3 regions of the Kitasatospora sp. NPDC101176 genome follow, and region 3 is predicted to be linked to each of the others. Evidence: riboswitches for the same ligand, from Rfam matches in the RefSeq annotation. Region 3 holds a riboswitch; each other region holds the start of a gene.
The links. A riboswitch is a leader RNA that binds a small molecule or an ion and turns the genes downstream of it on or off. The one in region 3 is predicted to bind S-adenosylmethionine.
Positions count from the first base shown of each region.

Region 1: linked by a shared signal. The riboswitch ahead of ACIRS1_RS04625 (aminotransferase class V-fold PLP-dependent enzyme) and the one ahead of ACIRS1_RS22040 (IclR family transcriptional regulator) in region 3 are both predicted to bind S-adenosylmethionine.
Region 2: linked by a shared signal. The riboswitch ahead of thrC (threonine synthase) and the one ahead of ACIRS1_RS22040 (IclR family transcriptional regulator) in region 3 are both predicted to bind S-adenosylmethionine.

Region 1 covers NZ_JBIWPA010000002.1:411,526-417,111, forward strand. Annotated here, with positions in the region: gene ACIRS1_RS04610 (heme-copper oxidase subunit III) at 165-785, opposite strand; gene ACIRS1_RS04615 (hypothetical protein) at 1,182-1,607, shown strand; gene trpD (anthranilate phosphoribosyltransferase) at 1,745-2,821, shown strand; SAM riboswitch class IV at 2,937-3,054, shown strand; gene ACIRS1_RS04625 (aminotransferase class V-fold PLP-dependent enzyme) at 3,105-4,469, shown strand; gene ACIRS1_RS04630 (Lrp/AsnC ligand binding domain-containing protein) at 4,492-4,773, opposite strand; gene ACIRS1_RS04635 (rhomboid family intramembrane serine protease) at 4,813-5,586, opposite strand, start outside.
Region 2 covers NZ_JBIWPA010000037.1:80,940-86,525, reverse strand. Annotated here, with positions in the region: gene otsB (trehalose-phosphatase) at 1-370, shown strand, start outside; gene ACIRS1_RS33725 (trehalose-6-phosphate synthase) at 403-1,887, opposite strand; gene ACIRS1_RS33720 (glucosyl-3-phosphoglycerate synthase) at 1,926-2,951, opposite strand; SAM riboswitch class I at 3,100-3,236, shown strand; gene thrC (threonine synthase) at 3,253-4,533, shown strand; gene ACIRS1_RS33710 (MoaD/ThiS family protein) at 4,574-4,852, shown strand; gene ACIRS1_RS33705 (cold-shock protein) at 5,403-5,586, shown strand, end outside.
Region 3 covers NZ_JBIWPA010000016.1:84,957-90,542, reverse strand. Annotated here, with positions in the region: gene ACIRS1_RS22060 (SigE family RNA polymerase sigma factor) at 1-391, opposite strand, end outside; gene ACIRS1_RS22055 (oxidoreductase) at 608-1,519, opposite strand; gene ACIRS1_RS22050 (APC family permease) at 1,768-3,258, shown strand; gene ACIRS1_RS22045 (hypothetical protein) at 3,255-3,692, shown strand; SAM riboswitch class I at 3,786-3,928, shown strand; gene ACIRS1_RS22040 (IclR family transcriptional regulator) at 4,127-4,840, shown strand; gene ACIRS1_RS22035 ((Fe-S)-binding protein) at 4,938-5,586, shown strand, end outside.

The DNA of each region.
Region 1 (5,586 bases), on a different contig from region 3:
TGGTCGACTGGTGGGTGCACCCGGCGGCCGGTCTGGCCGGCACGAGGCTGCCTGTCTAGGGCTGCGCGCGCGGTCGGTCGGTTGGGAGCGTCGCCACCGGCAGAATCGGCCCGACGCCGGTGAGGGCGGGGCCGGAGCCGGTGGCCAGCGACCTGATCAGCTGGTTACTTGATCAGGTAGATGGTCGCGAACAGGCCGATCCACACGACGTCGACGAAGTGCCAGTAGTACGACACCACGATCGCGGCGGTGGCCTGCTCGTGCGTGAAGCGCTTGGCTGCGTACGTCCGTCCCAGGACCAGCAGGAAGGCGATCAGACCACCCGTCACGTGCAGACCGTGGAAGCCGGTGGTCAGGTAGAACACCGTGCCGTACGGGTCGGAGGACAGCGACAGGCCGTCCTTCTTGACCAGCTCGGTGTACTCGAAGATCTGGCCGCCGATGAAGATCGCGCCCATCACGAAGGTGATGACGAACCACGAGCGGAGCTTCTTCACGTCCCCGCGCTCGGCAGCGAACACACCGAGCTGGCAGGTCAGCGAGGAGAGCACCAGGATCGTGGTGTTGACCGAGGAGAACGGCACGTTGAGTGCGCTCGCCTTCTCGGTCCAGAACTCCGGCCCCTTGACGGAGCGGAGCGTGAAGTACATCGCGAAGAGGGCCGCGAAGAACATCAACTCGGAACTGAGCCAGACGATCGTTCCGACGCTGACCATGTTCGGCCGGTTGACCGATCCGTGCGCGTGCCCGGTTTCTACTGCTGTTGCTGTCGCCACGACGGACATTATGTCGGTCCCTTATTCCGTCTTCACGCCGGGGGGTCTCCCTCGGAGTGTCCGGTGCGTGCGGTATGCCCCCCTGGGGGGCGGCGGGGTGCCCGGACGGGGGCTGAGCAGCGGCGTGTCCCTTTTCTGACGGTTCCTCGGAGGGCCCTACGACCCCCTTGCCCTGCGTGTCGTTGCACGCCCTGCAGGGCCTCCCGGGGTAGTGCGGGGGCGCCCTGTCGGCCGTACGGGTGGACCGGGCGGGTCCGGGTGACGGCGCGTCCTCCGGGCGGGTGAGCCCCGGGCGCGGCGGCTTGGGGAGGGAACGTCCGCGAGGGGGCCTCGACGGCGGGTGATCGGGAGTAGCATCCGGATCAGGCGAACGTGGTCCGGATCACACTTGAGGGAGCAGGGCCCATGGCGTACACGACCGACGAGACGCTCACCGTCCTCGTCTACAGCGACGACCGCAACACCCGCGAGCAGGTGCTGACGGCACTCGGCCGCCGGCCCGCCGAGGACCTTCCGGAACTGTCCTACCTGGAGTGCGCGACCACCCCCGCGGTGATCAAGGCCCTGGAGAAGGGCGGCGTGGACCTCTGCGTGCTGGACGGCGAGGCGGTTCCGGCCGGGGGGCTCGGGCTCGGGCGCCAGCTGAAGGACGAGATCTACGGCTGCCCGCCGGTGCTGGTGCTGATCGGCCGGCCGCAGGACTCCTGGCTGGCCGCCTGGAGCCGGGCCGACGCCGCGATCTCCCACCCGGTGGACCCGGTGGCGCTGGCCGAGGCCGTCGCCACCCTGCTGCGGGCCCGACTGGCCAAGCGGGCCCCGGCCGGCCAGTGAGCCCGGCCGGTCTTCGGACCGGGCCGTCTCAGTACTAGAGAAGACAGCGCCGCGGGCACCCCGCCCCTCGATAGGCTGACTCCATCCGTACGGACGTCCCCCCGCCGCGGGGAGACCGACAACAGCTGGAGTCAGCCATGGTGAACGTGAACCCTGCGAACGGTGGTACCGACCCCGCGCAGGTGGTCCGCACCTGGCCGGACGTCCTGGCGGCGCTGTTGAAGGGGGAGGACCTCGACCGCTCGTCCACCGCGTGGGCGATGGACCGGATCATGAGCGGCGAGGCGTCCCCCGTCCAGGTGGCCGGCTTCATGGTCGCGCTGCGGGCCAAGGGCGAGACGGTCGACGAGGTCACCGGCCTGGTCGACGCCATGTACGCGCACGCCGAGCCGCTCACCGTCCCCGGGCCGGCGGTGGACATCGTCGGCACCGGCGGTGACCGCGCCAAGACGGTCAACATCTCCACCATGTCGGCGATCGTCGCGGCCGCGGCCGGCGCCAAGGTGGTCAAGCACGGCAACCGGGCCGCCTCCTCGGCGAGCGGCTCCTCCGACGTGCTGGAGAAGCTCGGCGTCCGCCTCGACCTGCCCGCCCGGCGGGTCGCCGAGGTGGCCGAGGAGGTCGGCCTCACCTTCTGCTTCGCGGCCAAGTTCCACCCGTCGATGCGCCACGCCGCCACCGCCCGGCGCGACCTCGGCGTGCCCACCGCCTTCAACATCCTCGGCCCGCTGACCAACCCGGCCAAGGTGACCTCGCACGCGATCGGCTGCTTCGACACCCGGCTCGCCGGGCTGATCGCCGGGGTGCTCGCCCGGCGCGGCTCGACCGCCCTGGTGTTCCGCGGCGACGACGGCCTCGACGAACTGACCATCACCACCACCTCGCGGGTGTGGATCGTGCAGGGCGGCACCGTCACCGAGACCGCCTTCGACCCGCGGGACGTCGGCATCGAGCTGGTCGGCATCGAGTCGCTGCGCGGCGCGGACGCCTCCTACAACGCCGAGGTCGCGCGCCGGATGCTGGCCGGGGAGCGCGGGCCGGTGCGGGACGCCGTCCTGCTGAACACCGCGGCCGCGCTGGTCGCGCTGGACCTCGGCGAGGCGCCGCTCGCCGAGCAGCTCGCGGCCGGCATGGAGCGGGCCGCGCGGGCCATCGACTCCGGGACGGCGCAGGAGCTGCTGCGCCGCTGGTCGGAGGCGACCAGCCGGATCTGAGGCGGTCGCAGGGCCCGCGCCGGGAAGCCGGTGCGGGCCCCGGCACGTCCGGGGGCGTCCGGATGGTGGACGGTCGTTTGACCACCCGGCGCGGGCCGACCTAGAGTCCTGTCCAGGTCATGAGTGACAGCGTCAAGCCCCAGCTGGCTGTCCGGCAACCCTCCGTCCGTGGCGGGGTGCCCTGGGTGAGGACCGGGTCGCTCGGCGAATCGTCCGTGCGGCAAGCGCGGACGCCGGACGACTCACACTCCCGGGGTCCCACACCCAGGAGGAGTGCATCCCCGTGTCGATCGCCACCGAAATCTGCGCCCCGCTCGCCGTCCTCGGCCACGACGTCCAGGTCCCGCTCGCCAACGGCGAGAAGGTCGGCTACGCGGCGCTCGACTACGCGGCCAGCTCCCCGGCGCTGCAGCGGGTCTGGGACGACGTCGCCGCCTACGCCCCCTACTACGGCAGCGTGCACCGCGGCGCCGGCTACCTCTCGCAGCTCTCCACCGACCTGTTCGAGCAGAGCCGCCGGACCGTCACCGAGTTCCTCGACCTGCGCGAGGGCGACCAGGTGGTCTTCACCCGCGCCACCACCGACTCGCTCAACCTGCTCGCCTCCGCCGTCCCGGCCGGCACCCGGGTGTTCGCCTTCGAGACCGAGCACCACGCCTCGCTGCTGCCCTGGGCCCACGCCGGGCTGGACGTCCGCTACCTGCGCGCCCCGCGCTCGCACGCCGAGGCCGTCGCCGCCCTCGACGCCGCGCTCGCCGACGCGCCCGAGGGCCCCAAGCTGCTCTGCGTCACCGGCGCCTCCAACGTGACCGGCGAGCTGTGGCCGGTCGCCGAGCTGACCGCGACCGCCCACCGGCACGGCGCCCGGGTGGTGCTGGACGCCGCCCAGCTGGCCCCGCACCACCGGGTCTCGGTGCGCGAGCTGGACGTCGACTGGATCGCCTTCTCCGGCCACAAGATCTACGCACCGTTCGGCGCCGGCGTGCTGGCCGGCCGGGCTGACTGGCTGGACGCGGCCGAGCCGTACCTGGCCGGCGGCGGCGCGACCCGGACGGTGGCCCGGCAGGACGACGGCTCGGTGGCCGTCCAGTGGCACACCGGCCCGGCCCGGCACGAGGCCGGCTCGCCGAACGTCATCGGCGCCTACGCCATCGCGTCCGCCTGCCGGGCGCTGACCGAGGCCGGCTTCGACGCCCTGGAGGCCCGGGAGCGGCAGCTGGTCGCCCGGCTGACGGCCGGCCTGGCGGAGATCCCGCAGGTCAAGGTGCTGAACCTGTTCGGTGCCGGCTCGGCCCGGGTGGGCGTGCTGTCCTTCGTCGTCCAGGGCTGGAACAGCTCGCACTTCTCGGCCGCGCTGTCCGCCGAGTACGGCATCGGCGTCCGCGACGGGCTGTTCTGCGCGCACCCGCTGCTGCGCACCCTGCTCGGGGACGAGGACGTCGCCCCCTCCGAGTGCGGTGCGCCGGAGCCCTCGCTGCCGGGCGAGCGCAGCCTGAACGCGATCCGGGTCAGCTTCGGGGCCGGCACGCCGGACGAGCACGTCGACCGCTTCCTGACCGCCGTCCGGGAGCTGGTCACGGACGGCGCGGCCTGGAACTACCGCAACGAGGGCGGCCGCTGCGTCGCCGACACCCGCCGGCAGGGCTGAGCGGCCCGGGAGCCGGCGGGGACTACTCGTCCAGGCCGAGCGCGAACGCCGCCTCCAGGTCGTGCTGGGAGTAGGTGCGGAAGGCGATCTGGGTCTCGGTGTGGGCCACGCCCGGGACCTTGTTCAGCCGTCCCGGGATGACCTCGGCCAGGTCGTCGTGCCGGCGCACCCGGACCATCGCCACCAGGTCGTAGCCACCGGTCACCGAGTACACCTCGCTGACGCCCTCGATGGCTGCGATGGCCTCGGCGATCTCCGGGATGCGGTCGACACTGGTCTTGATCAGGACGATGGCGGTGATCACGTTCGGCTCCTTTGTGGGGTGCCGCCAGCGTATCGGGCGTCAGCCGGGTCGTCTCGGGGGGTGGCTGACCACCGTGCAGGCGTAGAGGAAGCCCGCCGAGAAGCCGATCACGTGCACCAGGTAGGCCACCCCGGGCCCGGCCGCGTGGACCGACCACCACTGCAGCGCGAACCAGAGGCCGAGCACCAGCCAGGCCGGGAAGCGCAGCGGCAGGAACAGCAGCAGCGGGACCAGCGTCGTCACCCGGGAGCGCGGGTGGAAGCGCAGGTAGGCGCCGAGGACGGCGGAGATCGCACCGGAGGCGCCGATCAGCACCCGGGTCGAGTCAGCGGAGTGCGCCTCGGCCAGGGCGAAGCCGTACGTGGCCACGCTGCCGGCGGCCAGGTAGAAGACGGCGTACCGGGCGCGGCCGAGCCGTAGTTCGACGGTGGGGCCGAAGACGTGCAGGAAGAGCAGGTTGCCCAGCAGGTGCAGCCAGCCGGCGTGTAGGAAGAGCCCGCTGAGCACCGACAGCGCCGGGTGCTTGCCCGGGGTCGGGGCGGCCGGGCAGCCGGGGACGGGGTCGGGGGCCTCGGCCAGTTGCCCGGCGGTCAACGGGTGCCCGGTCAGCAGCTCGACCGGGACGGCGCCCCAGCGCTGCTCGTACCGCTGCTCCGCGCAGACCCGGGTCTGGCCGGTGCCGTACAGCGGGTTGAGCCCGGCGGCCGGGCCCAGCAGGAACACCAGGGTGTTGAGCGCGATCAGGGCGTAGGTGACCACCGGGGCGGGCACGGCCGGCCGGCCGTCCCGCTCGTCGGTGTGGCCCGGGGCCGT
Region 2 (5,586 bases), on a different contig from region 3:
GGCGCTGGAGCTGCTGCGCGGGCCGGTCGGCGAGCTCGCGGCGGGGCTCGGGCTGGTGGTGGAGCCCGGGCGGCTGGTGCTGGAGCTGCGGCCGCCCGGGGTCGACAAGGGGGCGGCGCTGACCGGCTTCCTGCGTGAGCGCGCGGCGCGGTCGGTGCTGTACGCGGGCGACGACCTCGGGGACGTGGCGGCCTTCGCGGCGGTGGAGGAGCTGCGCGGCGAGGGTCTGGCGGGCCTGCTGGTGTGCAGCGGCGCGGTGGGGGACGCGCCGGTGCGCGAACTCGCCGACCGGGCGGACCTGGTGGTCCCGGGCCCGGCCGGCGTGGTGGAGCTGCTCGAAGGGTTGGCCCTGGCGCTCACGGCGCACTGAGCCGGTCGCTCACGGCGTGTCGAGCCGGTCGCTCACAGCGCGTCGAGCTGGTCCAGGAACCACTGCTGCGGGGGGAGTGCGGTGGCCGCCGCCGCGAGGCGCTTGGTGCGGTCGGCGCGCTCCTCCTCCGCCATGGTGAGGCCCGCGTGCAGGGCGTCCGCGGTGGCGATGACGTCGTAGGGGTTGACGGTCAGGGCGTCCTCGGCCAGCTCGGCGTGCGCGCCGGCCTCGCGGGAGAGCACCAGGGCGCAGCCGTGGTCGGAGACCACCGGGACCTCCTTGGCGACCAGGTTCATGCCGTCCCGGATCGGGTTGACCAGGGCGACGTCGGCGAGCCGGTAGGCGGCCAGGGAACGCGGGAAGTCGTCGTCGACGTGCAGGATCAGCGGCTTCCAGGTGTCGGTGGCGAACTCGGCGTCGATCTCCCCCGCGAGCCGCCGGACCTCGGCGGTGTAGGCCCGGTACTCGGCGAGGTCGGTGCGGGACGGGTAGGCGAAGGCGATGTGCACCACCCGGTCGTGCCACTCGGGGCGGGTCCGCAGCAGGTGCCGGTAGGCCTGGAGGCCGCGGACGATGTTCTTGCTCAGCTCGGTGCGGTCGACGCGGACGATGGTGCGGCGCCCGCCGACGGCCTCCCGCAGGACGGCCAGGCGCTCGTCCACGTCGGGGCGGTGGGCGCGCTCGCGCAGGAAGTCGGCGTCGGCGCCCAGCGCGTGGACGCCGAGCCGGGTGGTCCGGGTCTCCCCGGCCGAGGGCCCGGGGAGGGTGACGGTGAGGGCCTCGCGGTCGACGACGGCGCCCAGCAGCTCCTCGCAGCAGTCGGCGAAGGCGAGCGCCCAGCGCCGGGTGAGGAAGCCGGCCCGGTCGGCGCCCAGGATGCCGGTCAGGACGGCCCGGGCGACGTCGTCGGGCAGCAGCCGGTAGTAGTCCGGCGGCGCCCAGGGGGTGTGCGAGAAGTGGCCGATCCGCAGGTCGGGGCGGGCGGCGCGGAGCAGGGCCGGGGTCAGCGACAGGTGGTAGTCCTGGACGAGGACGGCGGCGCCGGGGGCCGCCTCGGCGGCGAGGGCCTCGGCGAAGGCGGTGTTGTACGCCGTGTAGGCGGCCCACTCGGTGCGGAAGTCCGCGTCGAAGGAGGGGGCGGTCGGGGTCGCGTACAGCAGGTGGTGGACGAACCAGAGGGTGGAGTTGGCGACGCCGTTGTAGGCGCGGGCGAAGGTGTCCGGGTCGATGTCGAGCATCCGGACGGCCTGTCCGCCGACGTCGTGCCCGGCGCGGTCGAGGCGGCCATCCGGGGCCTCGGCGGCTGCTCTGCGGTCGGCCGCGCCGAGGGCGGCGCAGACCCAGACGGCGTTCGGGTCGTCGATGGCGGAGAGGCCGGAGACCAGGCCCCCGCCACCGCGCCGGAGGGTCAGCGTGCCGTCGTCAGCGGTTCCGAACGACACCGGTCCCCGGTTGGAGGCCACCAGGACGGGGGCGGTGCCGGTCGCGCTCGAACGTTCGGTCGTGAGATCGCCCATGGTTGGTACGTTGCCGTGGCCCCGGGGCGGCAAACCCCTCAGTGCCGGGTCGCGTACTCGGGCACGGTGTGCATCGGGGGGCGCTCGACGGCCGTCACCGGGTGGGTGTGGGCGGTGAACTCCCGGGTCCGCGGGTCCCGGGTGAACTGGGTCAGCAGCGGGTGGACCAGGTCGGCGGAGGCCTTCAGCCGGTGGGTGCGGTCGAGCCGTTCCAGGGCGGTGCGGTAGATGGTGGCGGCCATCCGGCCGAGCGCCTGGCCGTCCTGGTGCCGGTGGTGCCGGACCCCGACGTCCACCTGGGCGAGGGCGTCCAGTCCGACCGCCTCCAGCGCGTCCACCAGGAGGCCGAGCTCGACGCCGTAGCCGGTCGGGAAGGGGAGCCGTTCGAGCAGCGAGCGGCGCGCGGCGTACTCGCCGCCCAGCGGCTGGACGAAACCGGCGAGTTCCGGCCAGTGCAGGTTCAGCAGCGGGCGGGCGACCAGTTCGGTGACCCGGCCGCCGCCGGACGGCACGACGGCGCCGCCACCCGTGGCCGAGCCGTCGAGCGACACCTCCAGCGGGCGGTCGTACATGGCCTTGACCAGCTGGATGTCCGGTTCGGTGAGCAGCGGGCCGAGGATGCCGGAGACGAAGGCCGGGTCGAACTCGCGCAGGTCGGCGTCGACGAAGCAGACGATGTCGCCGCGGGTCACCAGCAGTGAGCGCCAGAGCACCTCGCCCTTGCCGGGGACGGCCGGGATCCGCGGCAGGACGGCGTCGCGGTGCACCACCCGGGCGCCCGCCCCCGCCGCGACGGCGGCGGTGGCGTCGGTGGAGCCGGAGTCGACCACGACGAGCTCGTCGACCAGCGGGACGCGCTCCATCAGCTCGCGCCGGACCGTCCGGACGATGTCGCCGACGGTGGCCTCCTCATCGAGGGCGGGGAGCACCACGCTGACCGTGTGACCGGTGCGGCGCTTGGCCTCCAGCAGGGTGCGCACCGGCCGGTCGGCCGCGCTCCACGAGCGGCGGCGCAGCCAGGACGCCGCCTGCGGGAGGAGCGCGGGGATCGGTTCGGCGGGCACGTGACTCTCCTCGGCGGGATCGGGTGGGACGCGTCATCTCGCGTGGCGGACGGTCCCGTTCGGCGTTGACGCCTTCGGATACAGTCTTCGTACAGCGGTCGGACCTTTGCACGCCGGGGTCACCGTTGAGCGCCACCACAATTTCACAAGCTCATCCAGAGGGACTGAGGGAACGGCCCGTTGACGTCCCGGCAACCTTCTCGCTCGGCTGTCGTCGTACAGGCCCCGGCGGGACAGGTGCCAATTCCGGCCTGTGGCGCGACCGCGCCACGGGGAAGATGAGGAGAGAGGCCTCGCCATCATGGCTATCGACACCGTCGCACCCGCATCCGTGGACCTCGGCCCCGCCGCCGCCCTGTCCTGTCGGGAGTGCGGCACCCGCTTCCCGCTCGGTCCGAGCTTCGCCTGCCTGGAGTGCTTCGGCCCGCTGGAGATCGCCTACGAGTTCGGCGGCGAGCGGGCCGAGGAGCTGCGCAAGCGGATCGAGGCCGGCCCCACCTCGATCTGGCGCTACGCCCCGCTGCTGCCGGTGCCGGCCGACGTCGCCTCGAAGCCCAACCTGAACCCCGGCTGGACCCCGCTGGTGAAGGCGGACAACCTGGGCCGCGAGCTCGGCTTCACCGCCCCGCTGCACGTCAAGGACGACTCGGGCAACCCCACCCACTCCTTCAAGGACCGGGTGGTGGCCTGCGCCATCGAGGCCGCCCGGGCCTTCGGCTACACCACGCTGTCCTGCTCGTCGACCGGCAACCTGGCCGGTGCGGTGGGCGCGGCGGCGGCCCGGGCCGGGTTCCGGTCCTGCGTGTTCATCCCGCACGACCTGGAGCAGGGCAAGGTCGTCATGGCCGGGGTGTACGGCGGCGAGCTGGTCGGCATCGAGGGCAACTACGACGACGTGAACCGCTTCTGCTCGGAGCTGATCGGCGACCCGGCCGGTGAGGGCTGGGGCTTCGTCAACGTCAACCTGCGCCCGTACTACGGGGAGGGTTCCAAGACGCTGGCGTACGAGATCTGCGAGCAGCTCGGCTGGCGGCTGCCGGAGCAGATCGTCATCCCGATCGCCTCGGGCTCCCAGCTGACCAAGATCGACAAGGGTCTGCAGGAGCTGATCAGGCTCGGCCTGGTCGAGGACCGGCCGTACAAGGTCTTCGGCGCCCAGGCGGCGGGCTGCTCGCCGGTGTCGGCCGCGTTCAAGGCCGGCCAGGACGTGATCCGGCCGGTCAAGCCGGACACCATCGCCAAGTCGCTGGCGATCGGCAACCCGGCGGACGGCCCGTACGTGCTGGACATCGCCCGGCGCACCGGCGGCGCCGTCGAGGACGTCACCGACGCCGAGGTGGTGGACGCCATCCGGCTGCTGGCCCGGACCGAGGGCATCTTCGCCGAGACCGCCGGCGGGGTCACCGTCGGCGTGCTGAAGAAGCTGGTGGAGACCGGCCAGCTCGACCCGGCCAAGGAGACCGTCGCGATCAACACCGGCGACGGCCTGAAGACCCTGGACGCCGTCGCCGGGGCCGGCATGACCGCTGTCATCCGCCCGACCCTGGCGTCCTTCCGCGACGCCGGCCTCGCGTCCGCCTGAACCACCCCACCCGCTGGGCCGCACCCCCGCTAGGAGAGCCATGAGCGTCAACGTCCGCATCCCCACCATCCTGCGCACCTACACCGGCGGCGCCGCCGAGGTGAGCGCCGAGGGCGCCACCCTCGGCGAGGTCATCGCCGACCTGGAGAAGAACCACGCGGGCATCTCCGCCCGCATCCTGGACGACACCGGCAAGCTGCGCCGCTTCGTCAACGTCTACGTGAACGACGACGACGTGCGCTTCGCCGACGGCCTGGCGACGGAGGTCGCGGACGGCGCCGGCGTCTCGATCATCCCGGCGGTGGCCGGCGGCTGCTGAGCCGCACCCGCCCGGGCCGGCCGCCCGCGCGCACGGAATTCCGCTCTCCGTGCGCGCGGGCGGCCGTGCGCATTTCGGCGGGAATATATCCCGGTGGAGTCGGAGTAGAGTGTGGCTCGGCTGGGAACAGGGATTCTCTTCATCCTCCCCCGCGATTCGCCGGACCGCCGTCCGGCCGTTGAGACCCGCTGAGCCCCGGCGCTGCGAAACATGTCAGGCCGATGTCAGAATTCGCGCGGTGATCTGTAGTAATTCGTCCGCTATGTCCGGCGTCAAATGCCGAGTTCATTCCGATTCCGCCCGCAGTGTCCCCTGGTGCGCACCCGGAATTCCCCGCAGTTGACCCTGTTGCAGAGGGCGTCGATCCGGATACATTCAGCGGCGGTCGACGTAGTCAGCCGCTCACAGGATGCCGTCAGGCGCCCCGGCGGAGGATTGCGGCGTGCACGGCTGCGCCCAGGGGGGGTTCCCCGGGCCGGCCTCCAAACCAGACCCGGGCCCGCGACCTGCGGGCGCGTGAAGGGCCAGCACAGCACTAGGGGAGTTCGGAATGGCTCAGGGCACCGTCAAGTGGTTCAACGCGGAGAAGGGCTACGGCTTCATCGCGGTCGACGGTGGTGCGGACGTCTTCGTCCACTACAGCGCGATCCAGATGGACGGCTACCGCACCCTCGAGGAGGGCCAGCGGGTCGAGTTCGAGATCTCCCAGGGACAGAAGGGCCCGCAGGCGGACA
Region 3 (5,586 bases):
CGGTGCGGTCGTCCCAGTAGCGCAGCACCACCACGGCCCGCTGCCGGGTCGGCAGCGTGGCCAGGGCGTCCATCAGGGTCCGCCGCTGGTCGATCCGGGCGGCCGCGTCGCCGGGCACGGCGACCTCGGGCGGCGCGTCGGTGAGCCGTTCGGCGACCCGGCGCTTGCGGAACCGGTCGCTGTTGCAGGTCACCAGCACCCGCCGGACGTAGGCGTCCGGGTTGTCCGCCCGGCTGACCCGCCGCCAGGACCGGTAGGCCTTGGCCAGCGCGGTCTGGGTCAGGTCCTCGGCGTGATGCCAGTCGCCGGTGAGCAGATAGGCGGTCCGTACCAGGTGCGCCCACCTGGTACGGGTGAAGGCCTGGAACTCGGCCTCTTCTTCTGTGTGCATCAGCACCCCCTCAGCCCACCAGACCACGCCCTCGCCGCGCGGGGTTGCCCGGGGTGCGGCGATTTCCCCGTGGGTTCGGAGGAGTCGCCGGAAGGATGCGGCGCCCGTGGAGCTGGTCGGCACGCACAGCGGGGCGCACCGCCGACGGCGGTGCGCCCCGCGTTTCCCGTGCCCTGTGGGGGCTGGCCCTTCAGCGGAACCGGGCCCCGGTGGGTGTCAGGCGTCGAAGTCGGTGCCGCGGCCGGTGGCCTCCCACTCCCGGAGCTCCTTGACGGCGGCGTCGTGGTGGTCGAGGAGCGCGTCGACGGCGTCGTTGCCGAGGGCGAGGCGCAGCGGGGTGCGCTCGGCGTCCAGGGCGGCAAGGATGGCGGCGGCGGCCTTGACCGGGTCGCCGGGCTGCTTGCCGTCGGCCGCGGGCAGGCCGGTCCGGACGGGGCCGACGACCGAGTCGTAGGCGGCGATCGGGGTGGTGTGCGCCAGGGCGCCCTGGCCGGCGAAGGAGGTGCGGAAGGCGCCGGGCTCGACGATCAGGACCTTGACGCCGAACTGCGCGACCTCCTGGGCGAGTGCCTCCGAGTACCCCTCCAGGGCGAACTTGGTGGCGGAGTAGGCGCCGACGCCGGGGAAGCTGAGGCGGCCGCCCATGCTGCTCATCTGGACGACGGCGCCGGTACCCCGGGCGCGCATGTGCGGCAGGACGGCGCCGGTGAGTGCGGCGGGGCCGAAGAAGTGCAGCTCCATCAGGTCGCGCAGCTCGCGCTCGGTGTACTCCTCGACGGCGCCGACCAGGCCGCGCCCCGCGTTGTTCACCAGGACGTCGATGCGCCCGTACCGGAGCAGGGTGTCGGCGACCACGGCCGTGATCCGGGCGGGGTCGGTGACGTCCAGCCGGACGGGGAGCACCCGGTCGGGGTGGGCGGCGACCAGGTCGTCCAGGGTCTCGGGGCGGCGGGCGGCCGCCACCACGGTGTCGCCGGCGGCCAGTGCGGCCTCGGCGAGGGCCTGGCCGAAGCCGGAGTTGGCGCCGGTGATCAGCCAGACCCGGCCGTTCGTGGCGGCCGGGTCGGCGCTCTGCTCGGCGGTCTGCTCGGAGCTCCGGTCGGCGTTCTGGCCGGTGGTGCCGGTCATCGTGGTTCTCCCCGTACGTCGTTGCGGTGATCGGTAGTTGACGACCTCTTTTATGCCAGGAAGGAGCGGTTCCCGTCCACGAGATCGCGTCGGTCGATCGATGACGGCGCCTGATGATCACCGGATGGAGACGCGACCGCCCCCGCCGCCGCACCTAACGGCCCAAGCCGAGGTGCGGCACGCGCGCCCGGCCAGCAGGCTCGGAGACGGGCGCGCAGGGCGTCAGGAGCCGATCGAGGAGGCGTCCGTTGAGCAGCGTCGACACCCCGGGTGGATCCGCCGGCCGGGCCGGCGGCACCAGGACGGCCGGCGCCGTCAGGGCCGGAACCGGGGCGCACAAGATCACCTGGCTGACCCTGGCCCTGATGACGACCAGCTCGGTCGCGAGCCTGCGCGCGGCACCGACCATGGCCGTGTACGGCCTCGCCTGCGTCTTCCTCTACCTGCTGCCCGCCGTGGTGTTCCTGCTGCCGACCGCCCTGGTGTCGGCGGAGCTGGCCTCCGGCTGGAACGGCGGGGTCTACAACTGGGTGGCGCAGGGCCTCTCGAAGCCGCTGGGCTTCCTGGCCGTGTGGTGCCAGTTCGCCATGACGATCTTCTACTACCCCAGCCTGCTCGCCTACGTCGCGAGCACCATCGCCTACGTGATCAACCCGAGCCTGGCCAGCAGCGGCGTCTACACCGCGATCGTCATCGTGGTGGTGTACTGGACCGGGGTCTGGGTCTCCTCGCGCGGCACCAACGCCGTTGCGGGGCTGGCCTCCTGGGGGCTGGTCATCGGCACCCTGGTCCCCGGGACGCTGCTGGTGGTGCTGGGAATGGTCTTCCTCGGGCAGGGCAACCCCTCCGCCGCACCGATGGACGGATCGCACTTCTTCCCGCAGTGGACGGGCGTGGCCAGCCTGGTGCTGATCGTCAACAACTTCCTCAGCTACTCCGGCATGGAGATGAACGCCGTCCACGTCAACAAGCTGCGGAACCCGGCCCAGGAGTTCCCCAAGTCGATGTTCCTGGCCATGGGCATGGTGCTGCTGATCTTCATCCTGCCGGCCCTGGCGATCAGCTGGGTGATCCCCTCCGACCAGCTCAGCCTGACCGCCGGCGTCATGCAGGCCTTCGACGCCTTCTTCCAGTACTTCCACATCGGCTGGCTGGTGCCGATCGTCGCGGTCGGGCTGTGCGCCGCCTCCGTCGGCGGCATGCTCACCTGGCTGGCCGGGCCCTCCAAGGGGCTGCTGCTGATCTCGCGGCAGGAGGGCTACCTGCCGCCGTTCCTGCAGCGGCTCAACGCCCGGGGGGTCCAGCAGAACATCCTGGTCACCCAGGGCGTCGTCACCACCGCGATCGCCCTGCTGTACGCGCTGATCCCGAACGTCTCCAGCGTCTACTGGATCTTCTCGGTGATCACCACCCAGGTCTACCTGATCATGTACCTCCTGATGTTCCTGGCCGCGATCCAGCTGCGCCGCAAGCAGCCCGACCACCCGCGCGGCTACCGGGCACCGCTGCTCACCACGCTGTGCGTGGTCGGGTTCGTCGCCTCGGCGCTGGCCATGGTGATCGGCTTCGTGCCGTCCTCGCAGTTCGGCGGCGGCAGCGTCTGGTCCTACATCGGGATCGTCGCCGGCGGCCTGCTGCTGCTCGGCGTGGTGATCCCGTTCTCGTTCCTGAAGGCTCGCAAGCCGAGCTGGCGCCAACCCGACGCCGGCACCGGCGTGGGCGAGGAGGGAGTGGCATGAGCCCGACCCGGATGGCGTCCGAGCACCGCTGGATCTACATCGGCTCCATCGTGGTGCTCGTCGGCCTCGTGGTCGCCGGACTGCTGACCTACACCCAGCAGCGGGCCACCAACGAGGCCCACCGCAAGGCGAACCAGCTGAGCGACGCCCTGGTCGCCGACGGGTACCCCGCGCTCGACACCGGCAACACCGCCCTCGTGCTCGGGACCGACGGCGGCCCCGTCTGCACGGACCCCAACTCGGCCCTGAAGCAGGGCCTGTGGCGCGTCCACCTGGCCAACGGCGCCGGCGGCCCCGGCATGCGGCCGGTCGTCGCCGACGGCCGGGTCCTGCAGGCGGGCGCCGAGGTGATCAAGGTGTACTGCCCGGACAAGCTGGCGGGCTACCAGGAGCAGATCGACGCGCTCAAGACCTCGGACGTCATCAACGACTGAACCGGCCGCCGGGGCGGGGCACCGCCGCCCCGGCGTGTGGGGGAACGGGGGAGGTTTGGCGGGCGGGCCGGGGAATCTTGTATGGTTCCTGGCGAATCATCCAGAGGGGTGGAGGGACCGGCCCTACGAAGCCCCGGCAACTCCCCGTTCGACCCGGCGTCCGAAGTACGCGCCGTGCCGTCCGGGGGCAGTGCCAACTCCGGCCTGTCGCCAACGTGGCGCGGGAAAGATGAGGAGACACGGTGCTCTCAGTGCTGTCCTTCGCCCGGGCGCTTCCCACCCCGGCCCTTTCGCGTACCCCCCTCGTGCCCGGCGCAGGCACTCCGCCGACTTCCCCGGCCCGTCCGCGCTGACCACCCCCCGCTCCCCGCGGGGAGCCCCCCGTGAGCCCGTCCACCCGCCGCTCACGGGGCACGAGACTGGAGTACCCACCCATGGAGAACACGAGCGGCGTCGGCGTGCTCGACAAGGTCACCTCGATCCTCGGCACCCTGGAGGCCGGCCCCACCACCCTCGGCGGACTCGTCGCCGCCACGGGGCTGGCCAGGCCCACCGCCCACCGGCTCGCCGTCGCGCTGGAGCACCACCGCCTGGTCGGCCGGGACCTGCAGGGCCGGTTCGTCCTCGGCCCCCGGCTCGGCGAGCTCTCCTCCGCCGCCGGCGAGGACCGGCTGCTGGCTGCCGCCGGCTCCGTCCTGATCCACCTGCGCGACGTCACCGGCGAGAGCGCGCAGCTCTACCGCCGCCAGGGCGAGGTCCGGATCTGCGTGGCCGCGGCGGAACGGCTCTCGGGCCTGCGCGACACCGTCCCCGTCGGCGTCACCCTCCCCATGAAGGCCGGCTCCGCCGCGCAGATCCTGCTCGCCTGGGAGGAGCCGGAGCGGCTCCACCGCGGCCTGCAGGGCGCCCGGTTCACCGCCACCGCCCTCAGCGGCGTGCGGCGCCGGGGCTGGGCGCAGTCCGCCGGTGAGCGCGAGCCCGGAGTCGTCTCCGTCTCCGCGCCCGTCCGGGGCCCGTCGAACCGGGTGGTGGCCGCCGTCTCCGTCTCCGGCCCGATCGAACGGCTCACCCGCCACCCCGGGACGCACGTCTCGCAGGCCGTCGTCGAGGCGGCGAACCGCCTGAGCGAGGCCCTGCGGCACGCCTGAGCGGGGGTGCGCCCGTCGGCGGTCCACGGTCCGCGAGGACCGGGGCCCGCCCCCGGGTCTTAGTAGGCTGGCCACCCCCGGACCCGAGGGAGGCGCAATGCGCGTCGCACTCTTCGTCACCTGCGTCAACGACGTCCTGAACCCCGGGACGGGGCGCGCCGTCGTGACCCTGCTGGAGCGCCTCGGTGTGGACGTGGACTTCCCCGCCGCCCAGACCTGCTGCGGCCAGCCGCAGTTCAACACCGGCTACCGCGCCGAGACCGTCCCGCTGGCCCGCCGCACCGTCGCCGCCTTCGCCGGCTACGACCACGTGGTGACCCCGTCCGGCTCCTGCGCGGCGATGGTCCGGGAGAGCTACCCCCGGCTTGGCGTGGACGGCCTCGGCGACCTGCCGGCCCGGGTGTACGAGCTCACCGAGTTCCTGGTCGACGTGCTGGGCGTCACCGACGTCGGCGCCTACTACCCGCACACCGTCACCTACCACCCGTCCTGCCACGGCCTGCGGACGCTCGGCCTCGGTGACCGCCCGCTGCGGCTGCTGCGCGCGGTGAAGGGCCTGACCCTGGTCGAGCTCCCCGGGGCCGAGGAGTGCTGCGGCTTCGGCGGCACGTTCGCGGTGAAGAACCCCGCCGTCTCCGCGGCCATGGGCGCGGACAAGGTCCGCAACGCCCTCGCGACCGGCGCCGACGTGCTCTGCGGGGCGGACAACTCCTGCCTGCTGCACCTCGGCGGCACGCTGCGGCGCC